DNA from 4 places in the Bradyrhizobium sp. STM 3557 genome. Region 1 is predicted to be linked to each of the others. Evidence: predicted binding sites of a transcription regulator. Region 1 holds the regulator's gene; each other region holds the start of a gene.
What was found. The regulator HrcA, encoded in region 1, represses chaperone genes, less so after heat shock. The targets are predictions, from matches to a motif close to GTTAGCACTCNCNNNNNGNGAGTGCTAAC.

Region 1 (7,445 bases):
AACGGCGTGCCTTCCTCGATGGTGAGCTGATAGAGCGACAGATGCTCGGCCGCTTCGCCGATTGCGCGCGTCAGCTCATCGGTCCACATTGCCGGCGTCTGATCGGGACGGGCATAGATCAGGTCGAACGAATAGCGGTCGAACGCGCTCCGTGCGATCTTGACCGCGTCCATCGCCTCCTGCGCCGTGTGCAGGCGGCCCAGCATTTTCAGCGAGGCGTCGTCGAGCGCCTGCACGCCGAGCGAGACGCGATTGACGCCGGCGGCGCGACAGCCGGCAAAGCGGGTCGCTTCGACGCTGGTCGGATTCGCCTCCAGCGTCACTTCGACATCACCAGCGACATGCCAGTATTTGCCGATCGCATCCAGGATGGCGCCGACGGTGGTCGGCTGCATCAATGACGGCGTGCCGCCGCCGAGGAAGATCGAGGTGACTTCGCGCGCACCCGTGCGCGCGGCGGTCGTTTCAATCTCGCGCGCGAAGGCGCGTGCGTAACGCTCCTGGTCGATCGCCGCATGCCGGACATGGCTGTTGAAGTCGCAATAGGGACATTTCGACAGGCAGAACGGCCAATGCACATAGACCGCGAAGGCGTTCGCGTCAGCGCCGCTCAAGGCAGATCTCCGCAAGCTTCACGAAAGCGCGTGCGCGATGCGACAGGCCGAGCCCCAGCGGCGGCATCCCGTGCTTCTCGATGCTCGTCATTTCGCCGAATGTGCGCGCATGTCCGTCGGGCAGGAACATCGGATCATAGCCGAAGCCGGCGGTGCCGCGCGGCGGCCAGACCAGCGTGCCGTCGACGCGCGCTTCCACCTGTTCGAGATCGCCGTCGGGCCAGGCGACACACAGCGCCGAGACGAAATGCGCGCGCCGCTTGTCCGGTGTGGTGGCGCCGCGCTCGGCGAGCAGCCGCTCGACGCGCGCCATCGCCGCATTGAAATCCTTGGTCTCGCCGGCCCAGCGCGCGGAATAAATACCCGGAGCGCCGTCGAGCGCATCCACGACGATGCCGGAATCATCGGCGAAGGCGGGGAGCCGTGCGGCCTGTGCCGCAGCGATCGCCTTGATGCGGGCGTTAGCCTCGAAGGTGTCGCCGGTCTCCTCGGGCTCGCCGAGGCCGAGCTCTCCGGCCGAGACCGCCTCGACCCCGTAGGGCGCCAGCAATTCGCGCATCTCGGCGAGCTTGCCGGGATTGTGAGTTGCGATGACGATGCGGCCTTCGAGCTTGCGGTGCATGGTGCTTACGCCACCGCCATCTTCTGCAGGTCGACCAGGCGCGCCACACCCTTGCGCGCCAGCGCCATCAGCGACAGCAATTCGGCCTCGGAGAACGGCGTCTTCTCGGCGGTGCCCTGCACCTCGACGATGCGGCCGTCGCCGGTCATCACAAAGTTGGCGTCGGTATCCGCTTCCGAATCTTCGGCGTAGTCGAGATCGAGCACCGGCGTGCCGTTATAGATGCCGCAGGAGATCGCGGCGACGTTGTCGCGCAGGACCTCGGTCTTGATCATGTTGCGCGCCTTCATCCATTTGATGCAGTCGGCGAGCGCGACCCAGGCGCCCGTGATCGAGGCCGTGCGGGTTCCGCCATCGGCCTGCAGCACGTCGCAGTCGACCGTGATCTGCCGTTCGCCCAGCGCTTCGAGATCGACGATGGCGCGCAGGGAGCGGCCGATCAGGCGCTGGATCTCGACCGTGCGGCCGCCCTGCTTGCCAGCCGACGCCTCGCGGCGGGTCCGCTCCAGCGTCGCGCGCGGCAGCATGCCGTATTCCGCCGTCACCCAGCCTCGGCCCTGCCCCTTCAGCCATGGCGGCAGCCGGTCTTCCAAGGTGGCGGTGACCAGCACATGGGTGTCGCCGAACTTCACCAGGCAGGAACCTTCGGCATATTTCACGACGCCGCGTTCCAGGCTGACGGCGCGCAGTTCGTCGGGAGCACGGCGGCTTGGCCGCATGGGAATCCTCCGGCAAAGGCGAAAATCGGGGTTGGCGCCTTGTAGGAGGGTGAGGGAGCAGCGGCAAGGGCTTATGCGTCTGTCCGAAGCGGCTTGCCACCGGCCCGCCGCATCGACACATTATGGTCAGCTGGGAGGAATGTGCAGGTGGCTCACCACGATCCGATCAATCTGATGTCCCCGCCGGCCGGTTTGGCGCAGCTCAACGAGCGGTCCCGCGAGATCTTCCGGCAGATCGTCGAAAGCTATCTCGCCACCGGCGAACCGGTGGGCTCGCGCAACGTTTCGCGGCTGATTGCGGTTCCTTTGTCGCCGGCCTCGGTGCGCAACGTCATGGCCGATCTGGAGCACCTTGGCCTCATCTATGCGCCGCACACCTCGGCCGGCCGACTGCCGACCGAACTGGGCCTGCGCTTCTTCGTCGATGCCCTGATGCAGGTCGGTGATCTCACCGAAGCCGAGCGGCAGTCGATCGAAGGCCAGCTCGCCTCGGTCGGCCGCGCGCAATCGGTCGAGGCGGCGCTGGACGAGGCCCTGACCCGGCTGTCGGGCCTCACTCGTGCAGCCTCCGTCGTGCTGACCGCCAAATCCAATTCGCGGTTGAAGCATATCGAGTTCGTGCGCCTGGAACCGGAGCGGGCGCTGGTGGTGCTGGTCGGAGAGGACGGGCAGGTCGAGAACCGGGTTTTGACGCTGCCGCCGGGGGTTCCGACCTCCGCCCTGATCGAGGCCGGCAATTTCCTCAATGCGCGGATCAGGGGGCGGACCTTGGCCGAGGCCCGCCTTGAGCTCGAGACCGCGCTGGCGCAGGACCGTGCCGAGCTCGACCAGCTGACTCAGAAGGTGGTCGCGGCGGGGATCGCGAGCTGGTCGGGCGGCGACAATGAGGAGCGGCAGCTCATCGTGCGTGGCCACGCCAATCTCCTGGAGGATCTGCACGCGCTGGATGACCTCGAGCGCGTGCGGCGGCTGTTCGACGACCTCGAGACCAAGCGTGGCGTGATCGATCTTTTGGGCCGCGCCGAGAGCGCAGAGGGCGTGCGCATCTTCATCGGCTCGGAAAACAAGCTGTTCTCGCTGTCGGGCTCCTCGACCATCGTGGCGCCCTATACCGACGCTGCTGGCCGTATCGTCGGCGTGCTCGGCGTGATCGGCCCGACCCGGCTGAACTATGCCCGGGTGATCCCGACCGTGGATTACGCCGCGCGTATCGTCAGCCGAATCTTGGGTGGCTGAGAGGCGCGCCGGAATCCGCCGCGGCGGGCTGCAAATCGCAGGCCGTGCTTGATTTTCGCCATCTAAAGCACGATATCCCGGCCGACGAACCCCCTCCCCTTCCAGCCGAATTTTGCGAGAAGTCTATCCATGACCGATCCCGACCTGCAGAAGAATGATCCGGCAAACCCGGCGCAGGCCAGTGAACCCGTCGTCTCCAAGCCCTATGTGATGCCGGACGATCCCGAGACCGGCTCAGTCGAGGCACTGGCCAAGGAAGCCGCTGAGGCGCGCGACAAGATGCTGCGCACGCTGGCGGAGATGGAGAACCTGCGCAAGCGCACCGCGCGCGAGGTGTCGGATGCGCGAACCTACGGCATTACCGGCTTTGCGCGCGATGTGCTCGACATCGCCGACAATCTGCAGCGGGCGCTCGATGCAGTGCCGGCGGAAGCGCGCGCGGCGGCCGATCCCGGCCTCAAGGCGCTGATCGAGGGCGTCGAACTCACCGAGCGCTCGCTGCACGCGACGCTGGAGAAGAACGGCGTCAAGAAGTTCGACCCCAGCGGCCAGAAGTTCGATCCGAACTTCCAGCAGGCGATGTACGAGGTGCCGGATCCCTCGGTGCCGTCCGGCACCGTGGTGCAGGTGGTGCAGTCCGGCTACACGATCGGGGAGCGCGTGCTGCGCCCGGCGCTGGTCGGCGTGTCCAAGGGCGGCGCCAAGGCTGCACCCGCGGCCGCCAATGACGAGCCCGACAGCGCCGCGTGATCTTTCCGCCATCGTGCAGCGATCAAAAGAGAGCCACGGGGACGTACTCCGTGGCTCTTTGCTTTCGTGCAATTGGATGAACTCATTTTCGGCACGATAGGTGAATCGGGTGCGGCAATGGTGGTGCACACCTCTCCCGTCGGTTCACCTTTTGGGAGCAGCGCCCCCTCACCCGGCGCTACGCGCCGACCTCTCCCCGCTGGGGAGAGGTGAACCGAGACCGCGGATGCAGTTTTGATCCGATCAAGAGGCTTCGGACAGCTTAGACTCTAAATCGCGATGTCGTCGGATTTGATCCGCTTGACGCCCGCCGCTTCCATGTCGGCCCAAGCCTTGGCCAGCGAGCCCTGGGTGTCGATGCCGCGGCAGGCGTCCTCGACGACATAGGTCTCGAAGCCGGCCTTGCGCGCGTCGAGCGCGGTCCAGGCCACGCAGAAATCGGTGGCCAATCCGGCAACGAAGACACGATCGATCCCGCGCGCTTTCAGATAGGCGGCAAGGCCGGTGCTGGTCTTGCCGTCGGCCTCGGTGAAGGCCGAGTAGCTATCGACGTCGTTGTGAAAGCCCTTGCGGATGATCAGCTCGGCTTGCGGGATCGAAAGGTCCTTGGACAGCGCCGCGCCCTCGGTGCCCTGCACGCAATGGTCGGGCCACAGCACCTGCTTGCCGTAAGCGAGATCGATCACCTCGAATGGCTTCTTGCCGGAATGGGTGGACGCAAAGGAGACATGCGCGGGTGTGTGCCAATCCTGGGTCATTACGACATTGCTGAAGGCCTTGGCGATCTTGTTGATGACCGGCACCACCTGCTCGCCATCTTTGACGGCAAGGCTGCCACCAGGGAGGAAACAGTTCTGCACGTCGATGACGAGCAGCGCCGCCGTCTCGCCCGGCTTGATCGCGTCTGCTGCGTAGGTGCTGCGCCCGGTCGCAGCCGCAAATCCCGCCGCGCCCAATCCTGCCAGAATCTGCCGTCGATTCCACATCGCGCTTCCCCCGTCGTGTTGATGACAACGGCGAAAGCAAATCAGCTTGCCGGGCAGGCGTAAAGCTCGTTTCGGTGGCCAGCGTGCCCAGCATCTGCGCGGCGCGCATCAACTGCGCGGCTGGATACCATCGCGCACGGCGCGGAAGCGTGGAAAGGCACCTGGCCATTGGTCACGCGGCGCGCTGCCGATGATGCGCAGCGTGCTCGGGCCGCCAAAGCGCAGCCATTGCACCACCGTCACCGCGGTATTATCCTTGCCGCTCGTGGCATCGATCCGCGTCTCAAAGGCCGGCAGGCCGTCGACCCGGATCGGCTCCGACATCGTGATCCTGGCGTCCCGAACGCCGGGGATCGTGGTGGCGGCCTGCTGTGCAAACCGCGCTCGATCACCCGGTTCAGGCGGGGCGGAGCCGATGATGCTGATGACCATGAAAGGCGCGGCCTCGAACCCCTTGGTCTCGTCGCCGTCGGCAAGGATCAGCGCCGCGCCGGGCGCCAGCGTGCGGACGGTCTTGAAGTTGCTGCGTTCGGTCAGCTGGAACGGCATCAGGCTGAGCTGCTCGTCGACAGGGACCTCCTTGCGGATCGCGGCGGAGGCGAACATTTGGCGGACCGCATCGTCGGTGTAAATCTTGCTGGCGGTCTCGGGAATCTGCACCGCGATGTAGCCGGAGAACGTGTTGCCCGACAGGATCATGGAATAGCGCCGCACCGGTGTTGCGCCGTCCTTGCCGTTCTCGACCGTGTAATAAGCGAGCCCCGCCGATGTCTCGATGCTCTCCGGCTTGATGCCGCCGGTGCCGGCCGGGTTGGCCGCGAACGCGTTCTTCACCTCGCCATAGGCCGCGGCCGGCAGCTCGGTCAGCAGCACCTTGACGCTGTGGTCCTCGGTCTCGAAACCGGGAAATGCCTTGGCGACGCTTAAGCCCACCAGCGGCGCCAGCCCGACCCGGACGCCGGGCGGAAACACCGCATCGGCGGCGCAGGCCGGCCGCAATATGGCGGAGACAAGGACAGCCGCGGTGAGCATTCGGAAAAGCATCATGAAGAACCTGCCTGATTTACCAAACGCTGTTCTTCGCCACAGCCGGGCTGCCGTTCGGTTGGACGCTTTTAACGGGTTTGCCGGACCAGCAACAGGCCGGTGCCCGCGATTTGAAGTTCCAGCTTCAAACGGCCTTAATCCGGACCGTCGATCGATGCCGCAGCGCTCGGCCAATGGCCGATCGAAGGGCTTGTTCGGTGCGCCGGCCACGCTGGTCCGACAGCCTGAAAATGCGCGGGTTTTCGATGTCGGAGGTAGTGGTCCGGTCCTTGCGGGCCGGTGCCCCCCTCCTATATGAGGCTCATCGTCGCAATATCGCGAGCATTTGATCTGAGGGGGTTTTGGATGGGGGCGCCGTCAGGGCCCCTCCCAACCTGCCGCAAAAAGAGGGATATGAGACCATGGGAAAGGTCATCGGGATCGATCTCGGCACCACGAATTCGTGCGTGGCCGTAATGGACGGCAAGACGTCGAAAGTCATCGAGAATGCCGAGGGCATGCGCACGACGCCTTCGATCGTCGCGTTCAGCGATGATGGCGAGCGCCTCGTAGGCCAGCCTGCCAAGCGCCAGGCCGTGACCAACCCCGAGCGGACCTTCTTTGCGGTGAAGCGCCTGATCGGCCGCCGCTATGACGACCCGATGGTCGAGAAGGACAAGAAGCTCGTCCCCTATAAGATCGTCAAGGCCGGCAACGGCGACGCCTGGGTCGAGGCCGACGGCAAGACCTATTCGCCCTCGCAGGTCTCCGCCTTCATTCTGCAGAAGATGAAGGAGACCGCTGAGGCTCATCTCGGCCAGAAGGTCGATCAGGCGGTCATCACGGTCCCCGCCTATTTCAACGACGCCCAGCGCCAGGCCACCAAGGACGCCGGCAAGATCGCGGGCCTCGAGGTGCTGCGCATCATCAACGAGCCGACCGCGGCCGCGCTCGCCTATGGCCTCGACAAGTCGAAGTCCGGCACCATTGCGGTGTACGACCTCGGCGGCGGCACCTTCGACGTCTCGATCCTGGAGATCGGCGACGGCGTGTTCGAGGTGAAGTCGACCAATGGCGACACCTTCCTCGGCGGTGAAGACTTCGACATGCGGCTGGTCAACTACCTGGCCGATGAGTTCCAGAAGGAGCAGGGCATCAACCTGCGCAACGACAAGCTCGCGCTGCAGCGCCTGAAAGAGGCGGCTGAGAAGGCCAAGATCGAGCTGTCGTCGACGACGCAGACCGAGATCAACCTTCCCTTCATCACCGCGGACCAGTCCGGTCCGAAACATCTGACGATGAAGCTGACCCGCGCCAAGTTCGAGGCGCTGGTGGCCGATCTCGTCGAGAAGACCATCGAGCCCTGCCGCAAGGCGCTGAAGGATGCCGGCCTCACCGCCGGCGAGGTTGGCGAGGTGGTGTTGGTCGGCGGCATGACCCGCATGCCGAAGATCCAGGAAGTCGTGAAGCAGTTCTTCGGCAAGGAGCCGCA
Region 2 (7,445 bases), 1.9 Mb from region 1:
GGAAAGGTATGAAGGACGTCTGGCCGGCAATCCTGGTGACCGGCCTGTCGTTCGCGATTCCCCAGTTCGTCATCTCGAACTACGTCAATCCCTGGATCGTCGACATCGGCGCCTCGCTGATCTCGATGGGCGCCCTGATCCTGTTCCTGCGGGTGTGGCAGCCGAAGCAGCTCTGGCTTTCGCCGGCTCTGCGGAGCCGTGACGATTCGACCTCGGCGATGACGGCGCAGAGGCCGCTGGATCGGACGCCGCTGACGGAAGGCGAGTTGTGGAGCGCGTTGCTGCCATGGATCATCGTCTGCATCGTGATGCTGATCTGGGGCAACGGCGCCTTCAAGGCCTGGGCGAACTCGATCTTCACCTGGAACTATCCGGTGCCGGATCTGCACAACATGATCAACAAGGTGCCGCCGGTGGCGCCGAAACCGACGCCGGAAGGCGCAGTGTTCTCGTTCACCTATGTCACCTTCACCGGCACCGGCATGCTCATTGCGGCGATCATCTCCGGCTTTCTGATGGGGATGGGACCCGGCCGGCTCTTGGCCGAATATGGCCGCACCATCAAGCTCTGCGCGGTCTCGCTGATCACGATCTCGGCGATGCTGGCAATCGGCACGCTGACTCGGCTTGCCGGCGTCGACGCGACGTTGGGCCTCGCCTTCGCCGCAACCGGCGTGCTCTATCCCTTCTTCGGCACGCTGCTCGGCTGGCTCGGCGTGGCGCTGACCGGATCCGATACCTCATCCAACATCCTGTTCGGCAATCTGCAGAAGATCACGTCCCAGCAGATCGGACTGTCTCCGATCCTGATGGCAGCCGCCAACTCCTCGGGCGGCGTCATGGGCAAGATGATCGACGCACAATCGATCGTGGTCGCCTCCACCGCGACCCAGTGGGTCGGGCATGAAAGCTCCATCCTGCGCTACGTCTTCCTGCATTCGATCGTGCTGGCCTGCTTGGTCGGTCTCCTTGTCACCCTGCAGGCCTATGTCTATCCGTTCACGGAGATGGTGCTGAAATAGCGCTTGCGACACGGCTTCACAAAATCCCCGCGCAGGTCAGGCCCGCGCGGGGATTGCTATTTTTGGGTCACAATTATGCGGGAGCCGTGGCAGCCTTATTTTCGACCGCGCAGGACGTGCGGTGCGTCGCGAGAGGTGAAGAGGGCCATGGTGGTTGCGAAGCGTTTTGTTGCCGGATGTGCGGCGGCCTTGTTCGTCTCGACGGTTGCGACCGTGCCGGCGCTTGCCGATGAGGGCTTTCCGTTCGGCATGGAGATGACCCTCGACGCGCTGCCGCAGCCGGGATCGAAGCGGGTTCCGGACCTCGACATCGGCGACCATGGCGAGGTGGTGCTCGAGCTGTGGTGCAAGGGCGGGAAGGGCCAGTTCTCGGTGGCCGGCAACACGATCATCTTCATTGCCAGCCAGATCGAGGACCGCAACTGCGCGCCGGGACGCGCGCAGGCCGATGACGATCTGCTCGCAACGCTGACCGCGTCGACGAGCTGGAAACGGCAGGGCGATTCGATCTATTTCATCGGCCCCAAGACGCTGCACTTCCGCCTCAACACCAACTGAGGCGAGGGACGCTAGAGCCTTTTCCGTTCCGATTGAATCGGAACGGGGCTCTAGCTTTTTGTTTTGACGCGTTTTCTTGACGCGAACCGGTGTCCACTTCGCTTGAAAACGCTCTAATTAGGCGGCCCCCTGCAGTTGCGGTCGCGTGGCGACCTCGATCACGATTCCGCCGGGCGCGGTGCAGTAGAAATGCGCGCCGCGGCCGCTGCGACCAGCATCCTCAATCTCTCCTGGCGCAAGGCCGGCTGTCACGAGCTCGTTCCTCTTCGCCTCGACAGCGGCGAACCCGTCGACGTAAAAGCCAATATGGAACGTCTCGGGATAGCCGGCGGGATCATACCTCTTCAGTTTCATCAGGGTGAGCACGAACTCCTCGTCATTGCGCAGGATCACGAGAGCTCCGGAGCCGCGTTCCAGGAGGCGACGGAAGGCGAAGAACCGTTCGAAGAAGATGGCGAGACCCGTCACATCCGACGTTGCGAGATTGAGGTGTTTGAGATGCATGACTTCCGTCCGTTCTGGTTGTTGAAACGGACGGCGGCAGCATCGTCGATGTCGGGAGCCGAAAGCTGATTTTGCGCGACCCACCGGCAGCGTGACGATGTCGTCACTCCGTCCGGCCGTGGGTCCAAGCCGCTAAGCGGCGGGATAGCATTCCCGCTTCTGACGGGAACAGGCCGGGCTTACCAATCCGGCCATGCCTATTTTCGGCACGGGCTGTCTAACACAAACAAGGCCGATGCGTCAAAGGCGAGGCGCATGGCGATTGCCCGAGCCTGTGACCCGCCCAGCGGAATCGGATTGTGATCTGATCTCCTGCCTGAGCCCTATCTCCGCGAAACGCGTTTCGCGTTGTCGCGAGGGACCGCTAGAACACCGTTTCCGTGAAATCGGCCGTCGCAGGACGATTGAACTCTCGCCATCTCCAACGCTGTCATGCTCCGCGCAGGCGGAGCATCCAGTACTCCGCGGCAGAAGAGATCGAACACAGACGTCACGGCGTACTGGATCGTCCGCCTTCGCGGACGATGACGGCGGGGGCAGTATCAATAGAACCGAGACTCGGAAATGAGGATCTAACTTCCGCTTGCCGGATCGCGCGAGCAGACGGGTGTCACTTCCACACCGAGTTGTCGGCGTCCCAGCGCTTGGCTTTCAGGGCCGCGGCGAGGGCGTTGATTGCGCCGCCATCGTCGCGCTGGTCGCCGTCCTCCTCGCCGGAGGACTCGTCAGCCACGATCAGTTTCGGACCGGCCGCATCGTCGACCGTGGTCGTCACCGGATTGCCGATCCACAGCATCAGCGCGTCGGTCCCGCCTGGTTTGTCGGGCGCGACCAGCCCGGTGACCTCGATCGCCTCGGTGAGGTCGAGGCCTGGCATCAGCTGGCTCGGCCGCTTGAAGCTGAGCTTCAACTTGCCGTTGGTGGCGTTCCAGCTCGTGCCCGTGGCTTTCGCCCCATAGGTCTTGGCGAGCACATCGGACACCACGGCGGCCAGCTTGTCCTTGTTGATCTTCTCGCCGTCACGCCAGTCGGCCGCCGGGAAGCGCAGCGCGCGATCCATCTCGACAATGCCGGTGGTCCATCCCGCAGCAACGACCCCAGGCATGGCCTTCGCCTTTGCGATCTGCGTGGCCGCACGATCGGGATCGACTGTCATGCTGATGGTCTGCTCGCCGGCGCGCAGCGCATCACAGCCGACGGTCAGGCTGGAGAGCGCAACCTCGACGTCCTGTCCCTTCAGGCTCTTCAGGAAGTCGACTGCGGCATCGAGCTTGAGGCGAACGGCGATCGCCTCGGGCGAGACCTCGGTGAAATCCTTTGGCTGCGCGACGATGCCGTCATCGGTGCTCTGGCTCTCCAGATATTCCTTCTCGCTGATATCGGAATTGTCGGTGGAAGCGACCTCCGTCACCTCTTGGCCGATGCTGATCTGGCCACGGAATTCGACGCTGTCGCCATTGCTTTTCTGCATCAGCTTGACGTTGACGGGCGCCTTCTCGCCAATGCTCTGCGTGGCGCCGGTCATCGTCTGTCCGTTGACCGCGAGGTTGACCACGAAACGGTCCTTGCGATCGCTGTTCTTCGCAATGGGATAGCAGAGGTCGAGCGTCGCCGCCGTCACGGTCTTGCCCTGACGGACTTCCTTGAGCACGACGTCGGCATTGCCATCCATGAGACCATCGATCGAGGTGAAGTACCGGATCTCAGTCGCGTTCGGAGTGGCTCTCGCCTGGTTCTTGAGCTGGGCCCAACCGGACGCGGGCAAGCCCGCCAGGACGGCGGCTGCAATGAGCAAAGGCGCGCGCATATGGAAATCCTCATAAAGGCCAGAGTCGGATTTTGGACGGCACCCTAGTGCGGTTCTCCCGCATTTTCGAGCGAAAGCCTGTCCTGCTCGGAAGGCCCGTTCCGATCGGCCATGAACAGCCCTCGGAACGAACGACGACCGAGTGAAACCGCTGGAATCATCGGTCAAAAAGAAGGCCGCCCGGAGGCGGCCTTCGCATGTTCGATGAGGCGTGAAACCGGGCTTAGAAGCCCATACCGCCCATGCCACCCATGCCGCTGCCGGCCGGCATCGCGGGCGCGGCTTCCTTCGGCAGTTCGGCGACCATGGCCTCGGTGGTGACCAGCAGGCCGGCCACCGAAGAGGCGTCCTGCAGCGCGGTGCGCACCACCTTGGCCGGATCGATGATGCCCTTCGCAACCATGTCGACATAGGCCTCGGTCTGGGCGTCGAAGCCGAAAGTCTCGGACTTCTCCTCCAGGATCTTGCCGACCACCAGCGAGCCTTCGACGCCGGCATTCTCGGAGATCTGGCGCACCGGCGCTTCCAGTGCCTTCAACACGATGTTGATGCCGGCCTGAACGTCCGGATTGTCGTTGTTGATGCGGCCGACCGCCTTCTTGGCGCGCAGCAGCGCAACGCCGCCGCCGGGAACGATGCCTTCCTGCACCGCGGCGCGGGTGGCATTGAGCGCATCCTCGACGCGGTCCTTCTTCTCCTTGACCTCGACCTCGGTCGCGCCGCCGACGCGGATCACCGCGACGCCGCCGGCAAGCTTGGCGAGACGCTCCTGCAGCTTCTCACGATCGTAGTCCGAGGTGGTCTCCTCGATCTGCGCCTTGATCTGGCCCACGCGCGCCTCGATGTCGGGCTTCTTGCCGGCGCCGTTGACGATCGTGGTGTTCTCCTTGTCGATCACGACCTTCTTGGCGCGGCCGAGCATCTTCACGTTGACGTTCTCGAGCTTCATGCCGAGCTCTTCGGAGATGAGCTGGCCGCCGGTCAGGATCGCGATGTCCTCCAGCATGGCCTTGCGGCGATCGCCGAAGCCCGGCGCCTTGACGGCGGCAACCTTCAGGCCGCCACGCAGGCGGTTCACGACCAGCGTCGCCAGCGCCTCGCCCTCGACGTCTTCCGCGATGATCAGCAGCGGACGGCCCGACTGCACCACCGCTTCGAGCACCGGCAGCATCGCCTGCAGGCCGGAGAGCTTCTTCTCGTGCAGCAGCACGTAGACGTCGTCGAGCTCGGCGGTCATCTTCTCCGCATTCGTCACGAAGTACGGCGAGAGATAGCCGCGGTCGAACTTCATGCCTTCGACGATGTCGACCTCAGTCTCGAGCGACTTGTTCTCCTCGACCGTGATCACGCCCTCATTGCCGACCTTCTGCATCGCCTGGGCGATCATCTTGCCGATGGCGGCATCACCGTTCGCGGAGATGGTGCCGACCTGGGCGACTTCCGACGACGAGGCGACCGGCTTGGCGCGCTTCTCGATGTCCTTGACCACGGCCGCGACCGCGATGTCGATGCCGCGCTTGAGGTCCATCGGGTTCATGCCGGCGGCAACCGCCTTGCCGCCTTCACGCACGATCGCCTGAGCCAGCACGGTCGCCGTGGTCGTGCCGTCACCTGCGGTGTCGTTGGTCTTGGAGGCGACCTCGCGCAGCATCTGCGCGCCCATGTTCTCGAACTTGTCGTCGAGCTCGATCTCCTTGGCGACGGTGACGCCGTCCTTGGTGATGCGAGGGGCGCCGAAGCTCTTCTCGATGACGACGTTGCGGCCCTTCGGCCCGAGCGTCACCTTGACTGCGTTGGCGAGAATGTCGACGCCGCGCAACATGCGATCGCGCGCGTCTCCTGCGAATTTGACGTCCTTGGCTGCCATCTCAAAATGCTCCTCAGTGGAACCCCATCGGCACGGGCTGTCGTCGCCCTTGAGCGGCCGGATGAGGCTTGCAAGAATGTGGATCGCCTCCGGTCACGGTTTATCCGTGCCGGAGGCTGTGGATGGATCAGGCCAGCACGCCCATGATGTCGGACTCCTTCATGATCAGGAGTTCCTCCCCGTCCAGCTTGACTTCGGTGCCGGACCACTTGCCGAACAGCACGCGGTCGCCGACCTTGAGATCGATCGGGATCAGCTTGCCGGCCTCGTCGCGGCCGCCTGGACCGACGGCGACCACCTCGCCCTGCGAGGGCTTTTCCTTGGCGGTGTCCGGAATGATGATGCCGCCCTTGGTCTTTTCCTCGGCGTCGATACGCTTGACCACGACGCGGTCGTGCAGCGGACGGAATTTCGATTTAGCCATGACGTTTCCCTATGGGGGCGCTTGAACCGGGGTTGTCGGAAGAGAATCTGAATGCGGCCACAATTGACGCTCAGGTGGCGGCAACTGGCTCGCGCCGTTAGCAATCGTGCCCTCAGAGTGCTAATAGCCGCTCGGAAATATGGCTTGGCGCCGATCCTGTCAAGCAAAGCGGTCAAGCGGTTCTTGAGGCTGTTATTGGACGCCGCGTTTGGTAAACCAATCCGTGCATCGGAGTCGTGTTGCGACATTGTTGCCGCGACGGCCATTTTGCGCTTGGGTGCGGCATGGGGTGGCCACGATCTTGTTTTCTAAGGGGATGCCATGACGAGTTCACGTAGCCTGCGGACGGCTGCCAGGCTGGGGATTGCCTCGGTGCTCACGTTGTTCTTGGGCGCCTGCAGCAGTTTCAGCCTGACGCAGTCGAGCGCGCCCCCGCCGGAGCCGGGCGTCGAGCCGGAGGTTCCGGCGACGGTTCGCGCGGATGAACTTGTCGGCAAATGGGGGCTTGCGGCCTACAACAATCCGAACGATCGCGCGCGCACCGAGAAGATGGCGCTCGCGCAGTGCAAGCAGCCCTACACGATCGGCGCGGGTTCATCCGGTGGCGTGATCATGCATCTGGCCGATCAGGCCACCCCGCAGGAACTGCGCGTGAAGGGCTCGTCCAGCGGCAAGAACTATATCGGCCCGCCCGGCCCTCCGGGCGGCGAGCAGGATCGCGAGATCGTCTCGTTCGACGGACGCGTGCTGATCACCCGCTTCATCGACAAGGATGCGGCGACCCGTTACCAGACCATGGTCTATGTCCGTTGCGGGCCGCGCGCCTGAGCGGGAGGGCTGTTCATCTTCAGAAACAAAGAACGCCGGCGATTCGCCGGCGTTTGCATTTGTAGTGAGGGGGCTGGGCGGGCAATCGTCCCGGCCTGTGCGAGCTCAGTTGAACATCGCGTCGATGTCGTCCTGCGAGGCGTGGCCGGCATCGCCCTCCATCTTGGGGCCGTTCAACAGCTTGGCATCGCCTTCGCGGGTGTCGACGATCGGCGGCACGTGAGCCTTGATGGCATCGACGCCGCCCCAGATGTCCATCATCACCACGATGTGGTGCTCGATGAACTTCATCGTGGTCATGACCTTGTTGATGCGCTGGCCGGTCAGGTCCTGGAAATTGCAGGCCTCGAAGATCGAGACCACGCGCTCCTGGATGTCCTCGCTAAGGATCTTCTGCTGGTCCGGCGAGGTCACCTTGCCGAGCGCACTGGCGGC
Region 3 (7,445 bases), 2.5 Mb from region 1:
GCCGACTGACCGCCGGCATTGGCGGTGTTCTCCTGAACGTTCTGATGACCAAGATGGTCGCGGACTGGTTTGCCGGCCGGGAAGTCGCCACCGCGATGGCCATTTTCATCAACTCATGGCCGGCCGGCATTGCGGTCGCTCTCATGCTGTTGCCGGAAGTCGGAGCCACGCTTGGCCTCCATGCCGTCAATCTCGCCGTCGCAGGAGTGATCTTGATCGGCCTTGGTCTCATCGCTTTGGTTTATCGCGCGCCAGATGCGACCATCGCGGTTGAAGGCGAGCGCTACAGCCTGACCGCCGACACGATCTGTGCCGTGATTGCCGCCGGCTTGATCTGGTGTCTCTACAACATCGGCTTTGCGATGGTTTTCAGTTTCGGTCCGTCGATGCTTGTTGAGCACGGATGGCCCAGTGCCGCGGCCGGATCAACCATCAGCATCGTGCTCTGGCTCGCCGCCCTTTCGGTTCCGTTCGGCGGCTTCCTCGCAGATCGGACCAAGCGCGGCGAGGCCATCCTCGTGACAGGCTGCATCGCCTTCGCCCTCCTGACATTTCTCCTGTCGCGTAGCGGCACGGTGCTTCCCATCGTCATTGCTCTTGGAATCCTTTGCGGTCTTCCCGCCGGGGCGATCATGAGCCTGCCTGCGCGAGTGCTCGATCAGAAGATGCGGCCGGTCGGAATGGGACTATTCTACACGATCTTCTACGCCGGCATGTTGGCCGGACCGGCGATCGGCGGAAAGCTCTCAAAGTCGTTCCGCTCCGCGAGCGCCGCGCTCGACTTCGGCGCCGTCGCCCTTCTGGCTTGCCCGATCGTTCTGTGGCTCTTTCGCCATATCGTTGTCAGCCGGCATCGGACGGCCGTTTTACCGATACCCGATGAAAAGCGAGACATGGAATGCCTTCTCAGAGAGAATGACCGGCTGCAGGCTCGCCATGACTGACGCTAACGCGCCCGATACCATAAGGAGCTTGGAACGAGTTCTGGCGGCTGGCTTGATTCAGCTCAAGAACCGGCCGCGTTAGACCCTTGGATCGCGTCAGGCCCATTCACGAAGCGGATCAATCTGAAGCTTGCCCACCGGTGTCCTGCTCATGAGCTCGACGACCAAGCCGGTACGGGTCTGGACGAAAGCGAGCTGACGATCGAAAACCGCACCATGGCAAACAGGCACGACCACCGATTCCCCTTGCTGCTCCATTTCCGCGACATCGCGGTGCGACATCTTTCTGTGATGACAGCGGCCTAATGCCCGATGGTCCGATTCGAATCCGACCGGAGACAGGGAAGGCGCTGCTGTTTCATCATCCGATCATGCATCGCGGTGATCCCGTCACGAAAGGACGCAAATACGTTTTGCGGACGCACGTGATGTATCGGCGCGAGAGGTGAAGGCGAGTTCAGGAAGTGGTTCGAGCGGAGCGATGTCATCGTTGTGAGGCGCGAGAGCGAGCAATTCCGCCTCATATCGACACCCTCTGGACTGCTTCGCTTGCGCTCGCAGTGACGTTCGTCTGCGAGCGAGCCAAAACAAAAAGGGCGCGGTTTGCACCGCGCCCTTCGTAGCTTCGAGAGGAGCTGGACTGTTAGAAGTCCATGCCGCCCATGCCGCCGCCCGGAGGCATCGCGGGGCCGGCTGCGTTCTTCTTCGGCAGCTCGGCGATCATGGCTTCCGTGGTGATCAGCAGCGCGGCCACCGAGGCAGCGTTCTGGATCGCGGTGCGCACGACCTTGGTCGGGTCGATGATGCCCTTGGAAACCAGGTTCACATATTCGCCGGTCTGCGAGTCGAAGCCATAGGCGTACTGATCCTTCTCCAGGATCTTGCCGACGATGACCGAGCCGTCCTCGCCCGCGTTGATGGCGATCTGGCGAGCCGGAGCGGAGAGCGCCTTGCGGACGATCTCGACGCCGGTCTTCTGGTCCTCGTTCTTGGCGCGCACGTTCTTGAGCGTCTCGGAGGCGCGCAGCAGGGCGACGCCGCCGCCCGGCAGGATGCCTTCCTCGACGGCAGCGCGGGTCGCATGCATTGCGTCATCAACGCGATCCTTGCGCTCCTTCACCTCGACCTCGGTCGCGCCGCCGACGCGGATCACCGCGACGCCGCCCGCGAGCTTGGCCAGACGCTCCTGCAGCTTCTCACGATCGTAGTCCGAGGTGGTCTCCTCGATCTGCGCCTTGATCTGGGCCACGCGCGCCTCGATGTCGGCCTTCTTGCCGGCGCCGTTGACGATCGTGGTGTTCTCCTTGTCGATCATGACCTTCTTGGCGCGGCCGAGCATCGAGAGGTTGACGTTCTCGAGCTTGATGCCAAGGTCTTCCGAGATCGCCTGGCCGCCGGTCAGGATCGCGATGTCCTGCAGCATGGCCTTGCGGCGATCGCCGAAGCCCGGCGCCTTGACGGCCGCGACCTTGAGGCCGCCGCGCAGGCGGTTGACGACCAGGGTGGCGAGCGCCTCGCCCTCGACGTCCTCGGCGACGATCACGAGCGGCTTGCCGGTCTGCACGACGGCCTCGAGCAGCGGCAGCATCTCGTTCAGCGAGGAGAGCTTCTTCTCGTTGATCAGGATGTAGGCGTCGTCCATCTCGACGCGCATCTTGTCAGCGTTGGTGACGAAGTAGGGCGAGATGTAGCCGCGGTCGAACTGCATGCCCTCGACGACGTCGAGCTCGGTCTCGAGCGACTTGGCTTCCTCGACGGTGATGACGCCCTCGTTGCCGACCTTCTTCATGGCGTCGGCCAGGAACTTGCCGATCTCGGCATCGCCGTTCGCGGAGATGGTGCCGACCTGGGCGATCTCCTCGTTCGAGGTGACCTTCTTGGAGTTCTTGACGAGGTCCGCGACCACAGCCTCGACGGCGAGGTCGATACCGCGCTTCAGGTCCATCGGGTTCATGCCGGCGGCAACCGACTTGGCGCCCTCGCGCACGATCGCGGCCGCGAGCACGGTCGCGGTGGTGGTGCCGTCGCCGGCCGCGTCAGCGGACTTGGAGGCGACTTCGCGCACCATCTGCGCGCCCATGTTCTCGAACTTGTCGTCGAGCTCGATCTCCTTGGCGACGGTGACGCCGTCCTTGGTGATGCGGGGGGCGCCGAACGACTTGTCGAGCACCACGTTGCGGCCCTTCGGGCCGAGGGTGACCTTCACGGCATTGGCGAGAATGTCGACGCCGCGCAGCATGCGATCGCGGGCGTCAACGCCGAACTTCACGTCTTTGGCTGACATAAATGGATTTCCCTGAGTTGAATTGATGTCTCACCCCGTCCGTGGCGCCCGCAGGCGCTCCCTCAGGGGTGAAGCGGATGCGGCAGCGCTTAGGCGGCCTTCTTCTTGGCGCCGGTGTCGGTGAGAACGCCCATGATGTCGCTCTCCTTCATGATCAACAGCTCCTTGCCGTCGATCTTGACCTCGGTGCCGGACCACTTGCCGAACAGCACGCGGTCACCGACCTGGAGGTCGAGCGGGACCAGCTTGCCGGTCTCGTCGCGGCCGCCCGGGCCGACGGCGATGACTTCGCCCTGCGAGGGCTTTTCCTTGGCCGTATCGGGAATGATGATGCCGCCAGCGGTCTTCTCTTCGGCGTCGATGCGCTTGACCACGACGCGGTCGTGAAGCGGACGGAAGTTCATACAGTCCTCCTAAGCTATTGAAACTGTTTTCGAAGTTCTGGAGATTAGCAGTCGCTGCTAGCGAGTGCCAGCAGGCGCGATCGACATAGGCGAGAGTTTTACCGGGAGCAAGGGCTTGTAGCAGAAAAATTAGCAGTCAATCGAGGCTTCTGCCAAAAGGTCCTGAAATCGTTAACGGGATCGGAACAGACCGTGAAACCCCGTATTAGCACCTGTGCTAAGTCGCTGCTAGTGCAGGAATTTTCAACAGAGCGTTAAACTTTTAGGCTTGTGATGGGTTGGTCGCATGCGTCACATTTCTCATCAGTGAGCGCATCTCGCCGGGGGCTTGGTCCCGGTCGCCCTCCGGAGAATGCGCTTCCTGCAAATGGAGGTTGGCATGACTTCGCGGGTTGGTGTTTCCGAGGACTTTCGGAAACAGGTTCTGGGTTACGGGCTGACGACGGCGCAGATCCTCTACCGGATGCCGGATCATCCCTCGCTGCTTCAGACCTATGTCTGGCAGAACTACGACCTGTTCCCGAAATTTCCGGCGCTGCAGGATTTCCTCAGCTTCTGGCAGAAGAAGCTCGAAGGTCCGCTGTTTTCGGTCACAGTCGCCCATTCCAAGCTGATCAAGCCCGCGGAGCTGCGCGCCGTCGACGGCGTCTTTCGGCTGCAATAGGCGGCAGGCTGCAACATCGGTGTCATTCCGGGCTCGCGCTCCGCGCGCCCCGGAATGACGATCTCCTGTTTGGCGATCGCGGAGACCGCCCAATGGCAAGCTGACTGTGCTACCCTTCGCCTCCGGGGAAAGCCGAGGGAGAGCACGATGGCCAGCAAGAGCCGTTCGAACACGCCTGCATCACGCGCCGCTGCGAAATCGGCAGCACGCAAGACATCGTTGCGCAAGGCCGCGGCGAAGGCCATCGCTGAGGCGCCTGCGAAACCAAATGCACGCAAGGCGCTCGTCAGCACTGGCCGCGCGGCACCTGCATCCAAGCGCCCGAAGCAGCGGGTCGCCATCAGCCACCTCAACGAAGAAGACTTCAAGACCGACGGTTTGCGCGCCTATGCGGCCTACCGCGATCTCGGCATTGCCGATGCCACGCACGGCCTGGCGCGGGCGCATGTGATTCGGTTGCTGCCGCCGTGCAATCCGAAAGAAGTCTCAAAGCTCCATACGCACGATGTCGAATTCCAAATGGTCTATGTGCTCAAGGGATGGGTGAAGACCTACATGGACGGCGTCGGTGAGAGCATGATGAAGCAGGGCAGCGCCTGGACGCAGCCGCCGAAGATCCGGCACATGATCCTGGACTATTCCGACGATGTCGAACTGCTCGAGGTGATCCTGCCGGCGGATTTCAAGACGCTCGAGCTGACGGCGTGAAACGCTCTCGCCCCGTGCTCTGCTGCCCAATGGATTCCGGGCTCGAAAACCGATCGCGAGAAAGCGCCCGATCCGCGAAACCGGGCAGTTACCAACCGGATGGTTTAAGCCGCCGCTGCAGGGCGGGACACTAACCTCTCGAAAGTATTCCGCGCTAGGTCAAGGCTGTCAAAATGCGGGAATGCTTTGATGGCGACCAACACTTTTGGCCGACGCGGCGTCGTGGCGCCGCCCCCAAGAGCATCGTTTCAGTCCGTCGCCGCGCCGGTCGCTCCAGCGGCCGTGCGCGACGGCGCCCGGCCCTTGTCCGGTGAGTGGACGCTTTTTTGCGGCAACAAGCTCCTGGCCGATATACCCTTCGTCACCATTGGCCTGATTTTCAATCTCATCCTGATCTTCGTGCTGCAACGCCGTCTCGCGATCGACATTGCGCCGGACGGCTCACTCGATGTCCGCTCGGTGATCGCCTATGGCGCGTCCGGCTACGATCTCGTTGTTGGAAGGGGAGAGTGGTGGCGGATCGGCCTTGCGCCGCTTCTGCATGGCAGCGAGTCGCACCTCATGAGCAACTGCGTTGCGCTGCTCATCGTCGGCGTCCGGCTGGAGTCTCTGATCGGCCGTGGCTGGTTCTCGCTGATCTTTGTTGCCAGTGCGCTGGCCGGGGAGGCCGGCTCGCTCCTGGGCAATGCCCCCGGCACGGTGAGCGTCGGTGCGTCCGGCGCCATTACCGGGCTCGTGGCAGCGCTGTTTGTCACGAGCTTCGATCCCGAAGCGGATGCCGATCAAACAATCTCAAGACTGAAGACGTCGCTCTTCTTCGGTGTTCCCGCACTGCTGCCACTTGCCTTTGGAGCCTCCGGCGAGGTCAACTACTTCGCCCATGCAGGTGGTGCGTTGGCCGGCGGCGCACTTGCCATCACGCCGTGGCTCGCCTTCTGCTCGTATGACAGCCTGCCGCGGAGCGCCAGCATGACGTTGCTCGCAGGATGCGCTGGATCTCTGATCTGCGCCGGCTTCGCCGCTGCTCATTATTCGTCCTACATGGCTGAGGCCGCGCAGTATATCCCCGCTTCGGAGCTGCCGGCGACCGGTGACGAGCGTGTCAGCCGGTCTTTCGATCTCGTCACCCGCTATCCGAAAGACCCGCGGGGTCATCTATTCCGTGCGATCTTCTTCATGCAACAAAAGAGCTTCGGAGCCGCCGAGGCGGAGGTGCGAACCGCAATGTCGCTCGCCGCATCGGATGTGGCGGGCGGGCCGGTGCGCTCCGGGGCGCAGGGCTTGATGGCGGTGTTGCTGTACGCGCAGGGACGGAACAGCGAAGCGAAGGCCATGGCGGCTGAGCCATGCCGTGCCAAGCTGCCTGAGGTGCGTCGTACCTTGGAGAAGACGAAATTGTGCGGTTGACTGGGACGATGGTGCTGAAGGCGTAGGCGCTCCCTCCTGCGTCATTGCGAGGAGCTCTCGCGACGAAGCAATCCAGACTGTTCCCGCAGATGCATCTCTGGATTGCTTCGCTTCGCTCGCAATGACCGAGCTACGGGTGCGCTGCTAAGTCAGCACCCCCACGATCGCGCCCATCAGGCAGGTCGTCAGCGTGCCCGAGACGATCGACTTCAGTCCGAGCGCGTTGATCTCCTCGCGCCGGCTCGGCGCCATGGTGCCGAGGCCGGCGATCATGATGCCGAGACTGCCGAAATTGGCGAAGCCGCACATCGCATAAAGCATGATCAGCCTGGCGCGCGGATCGAGCGCGCTCGCATCGAGCTTGGAAAAATCGACATAGGCGATCAGTTCGTTCAGCACGGTCTTGGTGCCCATCAGGCTGCCGGCCGTGACGGCCTCCGACCACGGCAGGCCCATCAGCCAGCATACCGGCGCCATGATCAACCCCAGGATCCGCTGCAGCGAGATCGGCGCGCCGCCGATCGCAGGCAACAAGGAGAGGATCGCGTTGGCGAGATGGACCAGCGCGACCAGTACCAGCAGCATCGCGACGATGTTGAGCAGCAGCTCCAGCCCGGCAGACGTACCCTTGACGATCGCGTCCATCGTCGACGACGCCTGCATGTCGGGATCATCAAGCGATCCTCCGGTCAGTTCCTTCGAGGTCTCCGGCACCATGACCAGGCTGACCAGGATCGCCGCGGGCGCACCGAGCACGGAGGCGATGACGAAATGCGCGGCCGCGTCGGGAATGATCGGCGCAAGCAGGGTGGCGTAGAGCACCAGCACGGTGCCGGCGATTCCCGCCATGCCGCCGGTCATCACTAGGAACAATTCGCTGCGCGTCATCTGCGGCAAATAGGGCCGCACGAACAGCGGCGCCTCGACCATGCCGAGGAAGATGTTAGCGGCGGTCGATAGTCCCACCGCGCCGCCGACGCCGAGCGTGCGCTCCAAGAGCCAGGCCATGCCGCGTACGACCGGCGGCAGCACGC
Region 4 (7,445 bases), 3.0 Mb from region 1:
AGCTCGCCCAGCACGGCGGACAATCCGAGCAGGATCAGGCCGGTGCACACGCCGATCGTGCCCGACAGGATCATCGTGTTGCCGAAGCTGAATTCCTTGACCGGAATACCGAGAGCGATCGCTCCGAGCCCCGCAAGCGCGGCGACGGCCCCGGCAATCAACATGGCGCTCATCATCCAACCCACCTCCTAATGTGGCAGTCCGGAGCCAGCAGGTTCCGAAAACAAAACCACACTAGAATCCTAAGCTTACCGATGCCGCTTGAATCTGAAACTTGAAGGGCGTGCCGCGACGATTTGCAGCGAAGCCTTAAATCCCGCCGCCAACTTGCACAAGCATCGCGTGTACGCCGGGGCCATGATACCGTCAACTGATGCCTTCCGCCTATCCTGTCATTCTAGCGCCTGCCCTTCCCCCGGGCGATCCCGGAGCTCGTGGCAGGTTCAGCCTGCGTTCATTGTGGACCTGTCAATAGTGCCGGAACTAGCCGACTTTCAAGCCGTTGCTGCATCGCAATGAAATGATCAAGTTGCATTCGCCAATGACTTGAAAACCACATCTGCGCTATAGGAACGCCCGGGGAATGAGGCTTTCGGCGCAAGAGCGGGCTCTTCAGGGGACGCGGGTCACTACCAACCATGTCATCCATCACTACTTCTGTCCTCGACACGCCGGTACGGCGTACGGTCGAACGGACGTGCGACGACCTTGCGCTCTTCGTGCTCGCAGCGGTTGCGGTCGTCGCGGGACTGACCTTCCGTGACTATGGGCTCGGCTGGGACGACTACACCCACGCCGAATATGCCGACCTGCTGCTGCGCATGTACGGGTCCGGCTTCCGCGACACCGCGGCGCTCTCCTTCGCCAATCTCTACATGTATGGCGGCGGCTTCGACATGGTCGCGGCACTGCTGCACAAGATCGTTCCGCTGGAATTGTTCGAAACGCGGCGGCTGGTCGGCGCCGTCGTCGGGCTGATCGGCCTTGCCGTGACCTGGCGACTGGCACGCCGGATCGGCGGCGCGGTTGCGGGTCTTGGCGCGCTGCTGCTGCTGGCGCTGTGCCCGATCTTCTACGGCCACATGTTCATGAACCCGAAGGACGCGCCCTTCGCCGTGGCGATGGTGGTGCTGCTGATGGGCCTCGTGCGGCTTGCCGAGGAGTATCCGTACCCCACGCCGCGGACCATCCTGATCGTCGGCCTCGGCGCCGGGCTGTCGATCGGCTCGCGCATCCTGGGCGGGCTTGCGGTGGTCTACGCCGTCGTCGGCTTCATGCCGCTGTTCCTGGAGGAATATCGCACGCAGGGGCCGCGCGAGGCGGTCCGCCGTTTTGTCCACGTGCTCTACGTGCTGGTTCCGGGCCTGATCCTTGGCTATCTCATCATGGGCCTGATCTGGCCGTGGTCGATCATCGAGCCCGCCAATCCGTTCCGGGCGCTGACCTACTTCTCGCACTTCTTCGAGAAGCCCTGGAAGGAGATGTTCGACGGCGCGCTGGTCTCGGTGCCGGACATGCCGTGGTCCTATCTGCCGACCTTGTTTGCTCTCCAGCTCCCCGAACTGATGCTTGGCCTGTTCATCGCCGGCGCGGTGGTCTCGGTGCTGTCGCTGTCGCGGAACAGCATGACGGCGCGGCAGAAGAGCATCGTGCTGATGCTCACGGTGGCTGCGACGCTGCCCATCCTGATCGCGATCGTGAAGCGCCCCGCCCTCTACAACGGCATCCGCCACTTCGTGTTCGTGATCCCACCAATGGCGCTGCTCGGTGGTCTCGCCTTCGCCTGGCTGCTCGACTGGTTGAAAGCCGACAGCCGCCGGAACTGGCAGCCGCTGGCCGTCACGGTGTTCTGCTTCGGCCTGCTCTTGCCGCTCGCCGAGATGATCCGGCTGCATCCCTATCAATACGCCCATTTCAACTACATCGCAGGCACCGTGCGCGAGGCCGACGCCCGGTTCATGCTGGACTATTGGGGCCTGGCACTGAAGCAGGCCTCCGATGGCCTGAAGGAGCAGCTCGACGAGCGCCAGGAAGTGCCGCCCGAGACCCGCAAATGGAAGGTCGCGGTGTGCGGACCGCAGCGCCCCGCGCAGGTCGCGCTCGGTCCCGACTTCACGATCGGCTGGGACAGCAGCGGCGCCGATTTCGCGATGACGCTCGGCGAGTTCTATTGCAAGGGCCTGTCCGCGCCCGTCATGGTCGAGATCAAGCGTGACGACGTCGTGTTCGCGCGGGTCTATGATATCCGCGGCAAGAGCATCTCGAGCCTGCTGTCGATTCCCGCGCCGTAAAGCGTTTTCAAGCGAAGTGGGCACCGGTTCGCGTCAAGAAAACGCGTCAAGATAAAGCGGCAGAAACCCGCCGCGCCCTGCATAACAGCCCCCGTTCGGCCGCGCCTTGTCGCGGCGAAATCGGGCGACTACGCTCCGCTCAAACTGACCGATCAGCGGAGAACGGCGATGTCGCCAGCGGAAGCGCGCCCGAAGGAAGTGCCTGCGAACATGACGGAGGCGGAATGGAGCCAGCGGGTCAATCTCGCCGCGGCCTATCGCCTCGTGGCGCTGTTCGGCTGGGACGACCTTGTCGACACCCACATCTCGGCGCGGGTGCCCGGTCCCGAGCATCATTTCCTGATCAACCCTTACGGTCTTCTGTTCGAGGAGATCACCGCCTCCAGCCTGGTGAAGGTCGATCTTGCCGGCAACCAGCTCACCGAGAGCGAGTACCGCATCAATCCGGCCGGCTTCACTATCCATTCGGCGATCCACGAGGTGCGCGAGGACGCTGCTTGCGTGATCCATCTGCACACGCTGGACGGCGTCGCGGTGTCGAGCTCTGCCGAAGGCCTGCAGCCGGTCAACCAGATCGCGCAGTACGTCACCCATGATCTCGCCTATCATGACTATGAGGGCATCGCGCTCGATCATGACGAACGGCCGCGCCTGCAGCGCGATCTCGGAGCCAAGAACCACATGCTGCTCCGCAACCATGGCACGCTGACGGTCGGCCGCTCGGTCGCTTCCGCCTTCGAGCGTATGTATCAGCTGGAGCGCGCCTGCTCGATCCAGGTCCGCACCCGGACGCTCGGTCCAGCAGTCTATCCCGTGCAGGATGAGGTGGTGGAGAAGAACGCGAAGCTGTTCCAGAATGCCGATCGGGCCGAGCTGCGCTCGACACAGTTGGTCTGGCCTCCGCTGCTGCGCAAGCTCGACCGCATCGACCCGAGCTACCGGACCTGACGCGGCGGCGCCGATCACGGAGGAGCAGACCGTGACGATCCTGGTGACCGGCAGTTCCGGCCATCTCGGCGAAGCGCTGGTGCGCACGCTTCAGGCGCAGGGGCGCGACGTCATCGGCCTCGACATCCGTCCCGGCGCCGTCACGCACCGGATCGGCTCGATCACCGAGCGCGATGTCGTGCGCGATGCCATGGCGGGCGTCACGGTCGTGCTGCACGCCGCGACCTTGCACAAGCCGCATGTCGCGACCCATAGCCGGCAGGCGTTCGTCAACGTCAACATCACGGGCACGCTGAACCTGCTGGAGGAAGCGAGGGCCGCCGATGTCACGGCCTTCGTTTACACCAGCACCACAAGTGTGTTCGGTGATGCGCTGGTGCCGCCGCGAGGCGAGCCGGCGGCCTGGGTGACGGAGAGCGTCTCGCCGGTGCCGAAGAACATCTATGGCGTCACCAAAGCGGCGGCGGAAGATCTCTGCCAGCTGTTCGCGCGCAACCAGGCCCTACCTGCGATCGTGCTGCGCGTCTCGCGTTTCTTTCCCGAACCGGACGATGACGCTGCCGTGCGCAGCGCCTATGACGACAGCAACGCGAAGGTGAACGAGTTCCTGCATCGCCGCGTCGACATCGAGGATGTGGTCGACGCCCACTTGAAAGCGATCGCTCACGCCTCCACTGCGCGTTTTGCGAAATACATCATCAGCGCCACCACGCCATTCTCACGCGAGGACATGGCCGAGCTGCGTGGCAACGCGCCGCAGGTGGTCCGCCGCATCGTTCCGGACTACGTGCAGGAATATGCCCGCCGAGGTTGGAGCATGTTCGATGGCATCGATCGCGTCTATGTCAACGCAAAGGCCCGCGCCGAGCTCGGCTGGCGGCCGCGCCATGATTTCCGCACGCTCGTGGCGCGACTGAAAGCCGACGAGGACATTCGCAGCCCACTCGCGCAGGCGATCGGCAGCAAGGGTTATCACGACCGCGCTTTCGGCCATGGTCCCTATCCGGTCGACGACGCCATTCGCGCCTGACCCGTGCAATGTGATGGACCGGCGAGGACAGATGTGCTAAGCACGGGTCATACGACCTCTACGCTTTTCGGAATGAAACGCCGTCCAATCCTGGGCGGCGTTTTTGCTTCGGGGAAGCAACGATTCCCTGACAACTCAGGCTGCGGCCACGAGCAGCCGGCGCAAGCGCAGATCGGCGTCATCGAGCACTTTCGCCAGCCTTTGCTGCTCATCGGCTTCAAGGTCATTGCGCCTGAGCATGGCGCGGCAATGCGCAATGACGCGCTGCTCGCTCTCGATCAGAAAATGATTGACGTTGCCGGCTAAGACAGTGGTGGCACGCGCGCGGTCGCGCGGCCTGGTGTCAGGCTGCCAATTCAACATGGGCTGTCCCCGCTCAGCAGGGCCCGGCCAAGCGGCGGGGCCCTGCATGCCCCGCGATCAGAAGTCCATCGCGGGCGCAGCCGCGGGGGCTTCGGCCTTCTTCGGCTTCTCGGCCACCAGCGCCTCGGTGGTGATCAGGAGCGAGGCGACGGAGGCCGCGTCCTGCAGCGCGGCACGGACCACCTTCGCCGGGTCGATGACCCCCGCCTGCACCAGATCCTCATACGCCCCGGTCGCAGCGTTGAAGCCCCAGTTGTAGGTATCCTTCTCCAGGAGCTTGCCGACCACGAGCGAGCCGTCGGCGCCGGCATTCTGCACGATCTGGCGCACCGGCACCTGGATCGCGCGACGGACGATCTCGACCCCGGCCTTCTGATCCGCATTCGCGGTCTTGATGCGGTCGAGCACCTTGCTGGCGCGCAGCAGCGGGACGCCACCACCCGGCAGGATGCCCTCCTCCACTGCAGCGCGCGTCGCATGCAGCGCATCGTCCACGCGATCCTTGCGCTCCTTGACCTCGACCTCGGTGGCGCCGCCGACCCGGATCACCGCGACGCCGCCGGCCAGCTTGGCCAGGCGCTCCTGCAGCTTCTCGCGATCATAGTCCGATGTGGTCTCCTCGATCTGCGCCTTGATCTGCGTCGCCCGCGCCTCGATGTCCTTCTTGGCGCCGGCGCCGTTGACGATCGTGGTGTTCTCCTTGTCGATCACGATCTTCTTGGCGCGGCCGAGCATCGACAGCGTCACGTTCTCGAGCTTGATGCCGAGATCCTCCGAGATCGTGGTGCCGCCGGTGAGGATCGCGATGTCCTCCAGCATGGCCTTGCGGCGATCGCCGAAGCCGGGCGCCTTGACCGCCGCGATCTTGAGGCCGCCGCGCAGCTTGTTGACGACCAGCGTCGCCAGCGCCTCGCCCTCGACGTCCTCCGCCACGATGAGGAGCGGCTTGCCCGATTGCACCACGGCCTCGAGCAGCGGCAGCATGGTCTGCAGGCCCGACAGCTTCTTCTCATGGATCAGAACATAGGGGTCCTCGAGCTCGACCCGCATCTTCTCGGAATTGGTGACGAAATAGGGCGAGATATAGCCGCGGTCGAACTGCATGCCTTCGACCACTTCGAGCTCGGTATTGAGGCTCTTGGCCTCCTCGACCGTGATCACACCCTCATTGCCGACCTTCTGCATGGCTTCAGCCAGGAAGCGGCCGATCTCGTCATCCCCATTGGCCGAGATGGTGCCGACCTGCGCGATCTCATCGTTCTTGGTAATCTTCTTGGCGTGCGACTTGAGATCCGCCACGATCGCCTCGACGGCCAGATCGATGCCGCGCTTGAGGTCCATCGGGTTCATGCCGGCGGCAACGGACTTCGCGCCCTCCTTCACGATCGCCTGCGCCAGCACGGTCGCGGTCGTGGTGCCGTCACCGGCGAGATCGGCGGTCTTCGAGGCCACCTCGCGCACCATCTGGGCGCCCATATTTTCGAACTTGTCCTCGAGCTCGATCTCCTTCGCGACCGCCACGCCGTCCTTGGTGATGCGCGGGGCGCCGAACGATTTCTCGATCACCACGTTGCGGCCCTTGGGGCCGAGCGTGACCTTCACGGCGTTTGCGAGTATGTCGACGCCGCGCAGCATGCGGTCGCGCGCTTCGGTCGAAAATTTCACGTCCTTGGCGGCCATGATCGTCGTCTCCTTCTCCGATGACTGTCAGTTGTGCATGATCAAGCGGCCTTCTTTGCCGCAACCGGTGTGTCGACGATGCCGAGCAGATCGCTCTCCTTCATGATCAGGAGATCCTTGCCGTCGATCTTCACCTCGGTGCCCGACCACTTGCCGAACAGCACCCTGTCGCCTGGCTTCACATCGAGCGGCACCAGCTGACCCTGCTCGTTCCGCGCACCGGGGCCCGCGGCGATGATCTCGCCTTCCTGCGGCTTCTCCTTGGCGGTGTCGGGAATGATGATGCCGCCCTTGGTCTTTTCCTCGGCATCGATACGGCGCACGAGCACGCGGTCGTGCAACGGACGGAAATGCATGCACATCCTCCTTCACAAGATCAGCGATGTCATAGATCCGGGTCCCATCAGGCCCCCGGGCAAAAACGACCTAGTGAACGGGAACTTTTGGTTCAAGAGGGCGTGAAAAATTTTTTGGCACTCTCCGGCAGTGATTGCCAGGCACGCTCTTGACCGCGGCCGGACATTTTCCCAGCTAAATCGGCGCCAAAATCCCGGTTCACCTTGTGGGGGGTAACAATGCAGTTTCTGCGTTGGGTCCGGCCTGTGATCGCGCCGGCCATCCTATTGTGTCTGTTCGCCGGACCGGCGAGCGCCCAGATTCCCGACCTGCGGCTCGGGCGCGTGCCGACGCTGGCTCCGCTGGTCAAGGAGGTCACGCCGGCAGTCGTCAACATCTCGGTCGAAGGCAAGGTTCGCCAGGACAATCCGCTCTATCAGGACCCGCTATTTCGTGAATTCTTCGACGTCCCGAAGCAGGTCGAGAAGCAGATCAGCGCAACCGGCTCCGGCGTCATTGTCGACGCCCAGCGCGGCTACGTGATGACGGCCAATCACGTCGTCGAGCATGTCACGAGTGTCCAGATCAGGACCAAGGATGGCCGGAAATTTGCCGCGCGCCTGGTTGGGCGCGATCCTGGCACCGACATCGCGCTGCTGCAGATCCGCGACCCCGCCGATCTCAAGGCAATTGCGCTCGGCGACAGCGATGCGCTGGAGGTCGGTGACTTCGTGATCGCGGTCGGCAATCCCTTCGGCCTCGGCCAGACCGTGACGTCGGGGCTCGTCAGCGCGCTC

Region 2: groES (co-chaperone GroES) is a predicted target of HrcA. The motif match lies at 6,279-6,307, and genes of this name have one in related genera.
Region 3: groES (co-chaperone GroES) is a predicted target of HrcA. The motif match lies at 3,676-3,704, and genes of this name have one in related genera.
Region 4: groES (co-chaperone GroES) is a predicted target of HrcA. The motif match lies at 6,782-6,810, and genes of this name have one in related genera.

What each region holds. Positions count from the first base shown of each region.
Region 1 is NZ_CP120697.1:218,033-225,477, forward strand. It holds gene hemW (radical SAM family heme chaperone HemW) at 1-614, opposite strand, end outside; gene rdgB (RdgB/HAM1 family non-canonical purine NTP pyrophosphatase) at 601-1,236, opposite strand; gene rph (ribonuclease PH) at 1,242-1,955, opposite strand; gene hrcA (heat-inducible transcriptional repressor HrcA) at 2,103-3,191, shown strand; gene grpE (nucleotide exchange factor GrpE) at 3,321-3,941, shown strand; gene pncA (bifunctional nicotinamidase/pyrazinamidase) at 4,211-4,927, opposite strand; gene P6U24_RS01015 (hypothetical protein) at 5,036-5,974, opposite strand; gene dnaK (molecular chaperone DnaK) at 6,376-7,445, shown strand, end outside.
Region 2 is NZ_CP120697.1:2,109,237-2,116,681, forward strand. It holds gene P6U24_RS09450 (L-lactate permease) at 1-1,022, shown strand, start outside; gene P6U24_RS09455 (META domain-containing protein) at 1,170-1,580, shown strand; gene P6U24_RS09460 (VOC family protein) at 1,698-2,084, opposite strand; gene P6U24_RS09465 (hypothetical protein) at 2,695-3,891, opposite strand; gene groL (chaperonin GroEL) at 4,115-5,758, opposite strand; gene groES (co-chaperone GroES) at 5,886-6,182, opposite strand; gene P6U24_RS09480 (hypothetical protein) at 6,504-7,010, shown strand; gene P6U24_RS09485 (protein phosphatase CheZ) at 7,116-7,445, opposite strand, start outside.
Region 3 is NZ_CP120697.1:5,633,669-5,641,113, reverse strand. It holds gene P6U24_RS26040 (CynX/NimT family MFS transporter) at 1-944, shown strand, start outside; partial or broken gene P6U24_RS26035 (VOC family protein) at 1,041-1,214, opposite strand; gene groL (chaperonin GroEL) at 1,588-3,228, opposite strand; gene groES (co-chaperone GroES) at 3,318-3,632, opposite strand; gene P6U24_RS26020 (usg protein) at 4,012-4,296, shown strand; gene P6U24_RS26015 (cupin domain-containing protein) at 4,444-5,004, shown strand; gene P6U24_RS26010 (rhomboid family intramembrane serine protease) at 5,287-6,411, shown strand; gene P6U24_RS26005 (NupC/NupG family nucleoside CNT transporter) at 6,556-7,445, opposite strand, start outside.
Region 4 is NZ_CP120697.1:3,252,575-3,260,019, reverse strand. It holds gene P6U24_RS14665 (hypothetical protein) at 1-176, opposite strand, end outside; gene P6U24_RS14660 (glycosyltransferase family 39 protein) at 639-2,291, shown strand; gene P6U24_RS14655 (class II aldolase/adducin family protein) at 2,460-3,239, shown strand; gene P6U24_RS14650 (NAD-dependent epimerase/dehydratase family protein) at 3,271-4,269, shown strand; gene P6U24_RS14645 (hypothetical protein) at 4,405-4,632, opposite strand; gene groL (chaperonin GroEL) at 4,690-6,312, opposite strand; gene groES (co-chaperone GroES) at 6,354-6,668, opposite strand; gene P6U24_RS14630 (trypsin-like peptidase domain-containing protein) at 6,888-7,445, shown strand, end outside.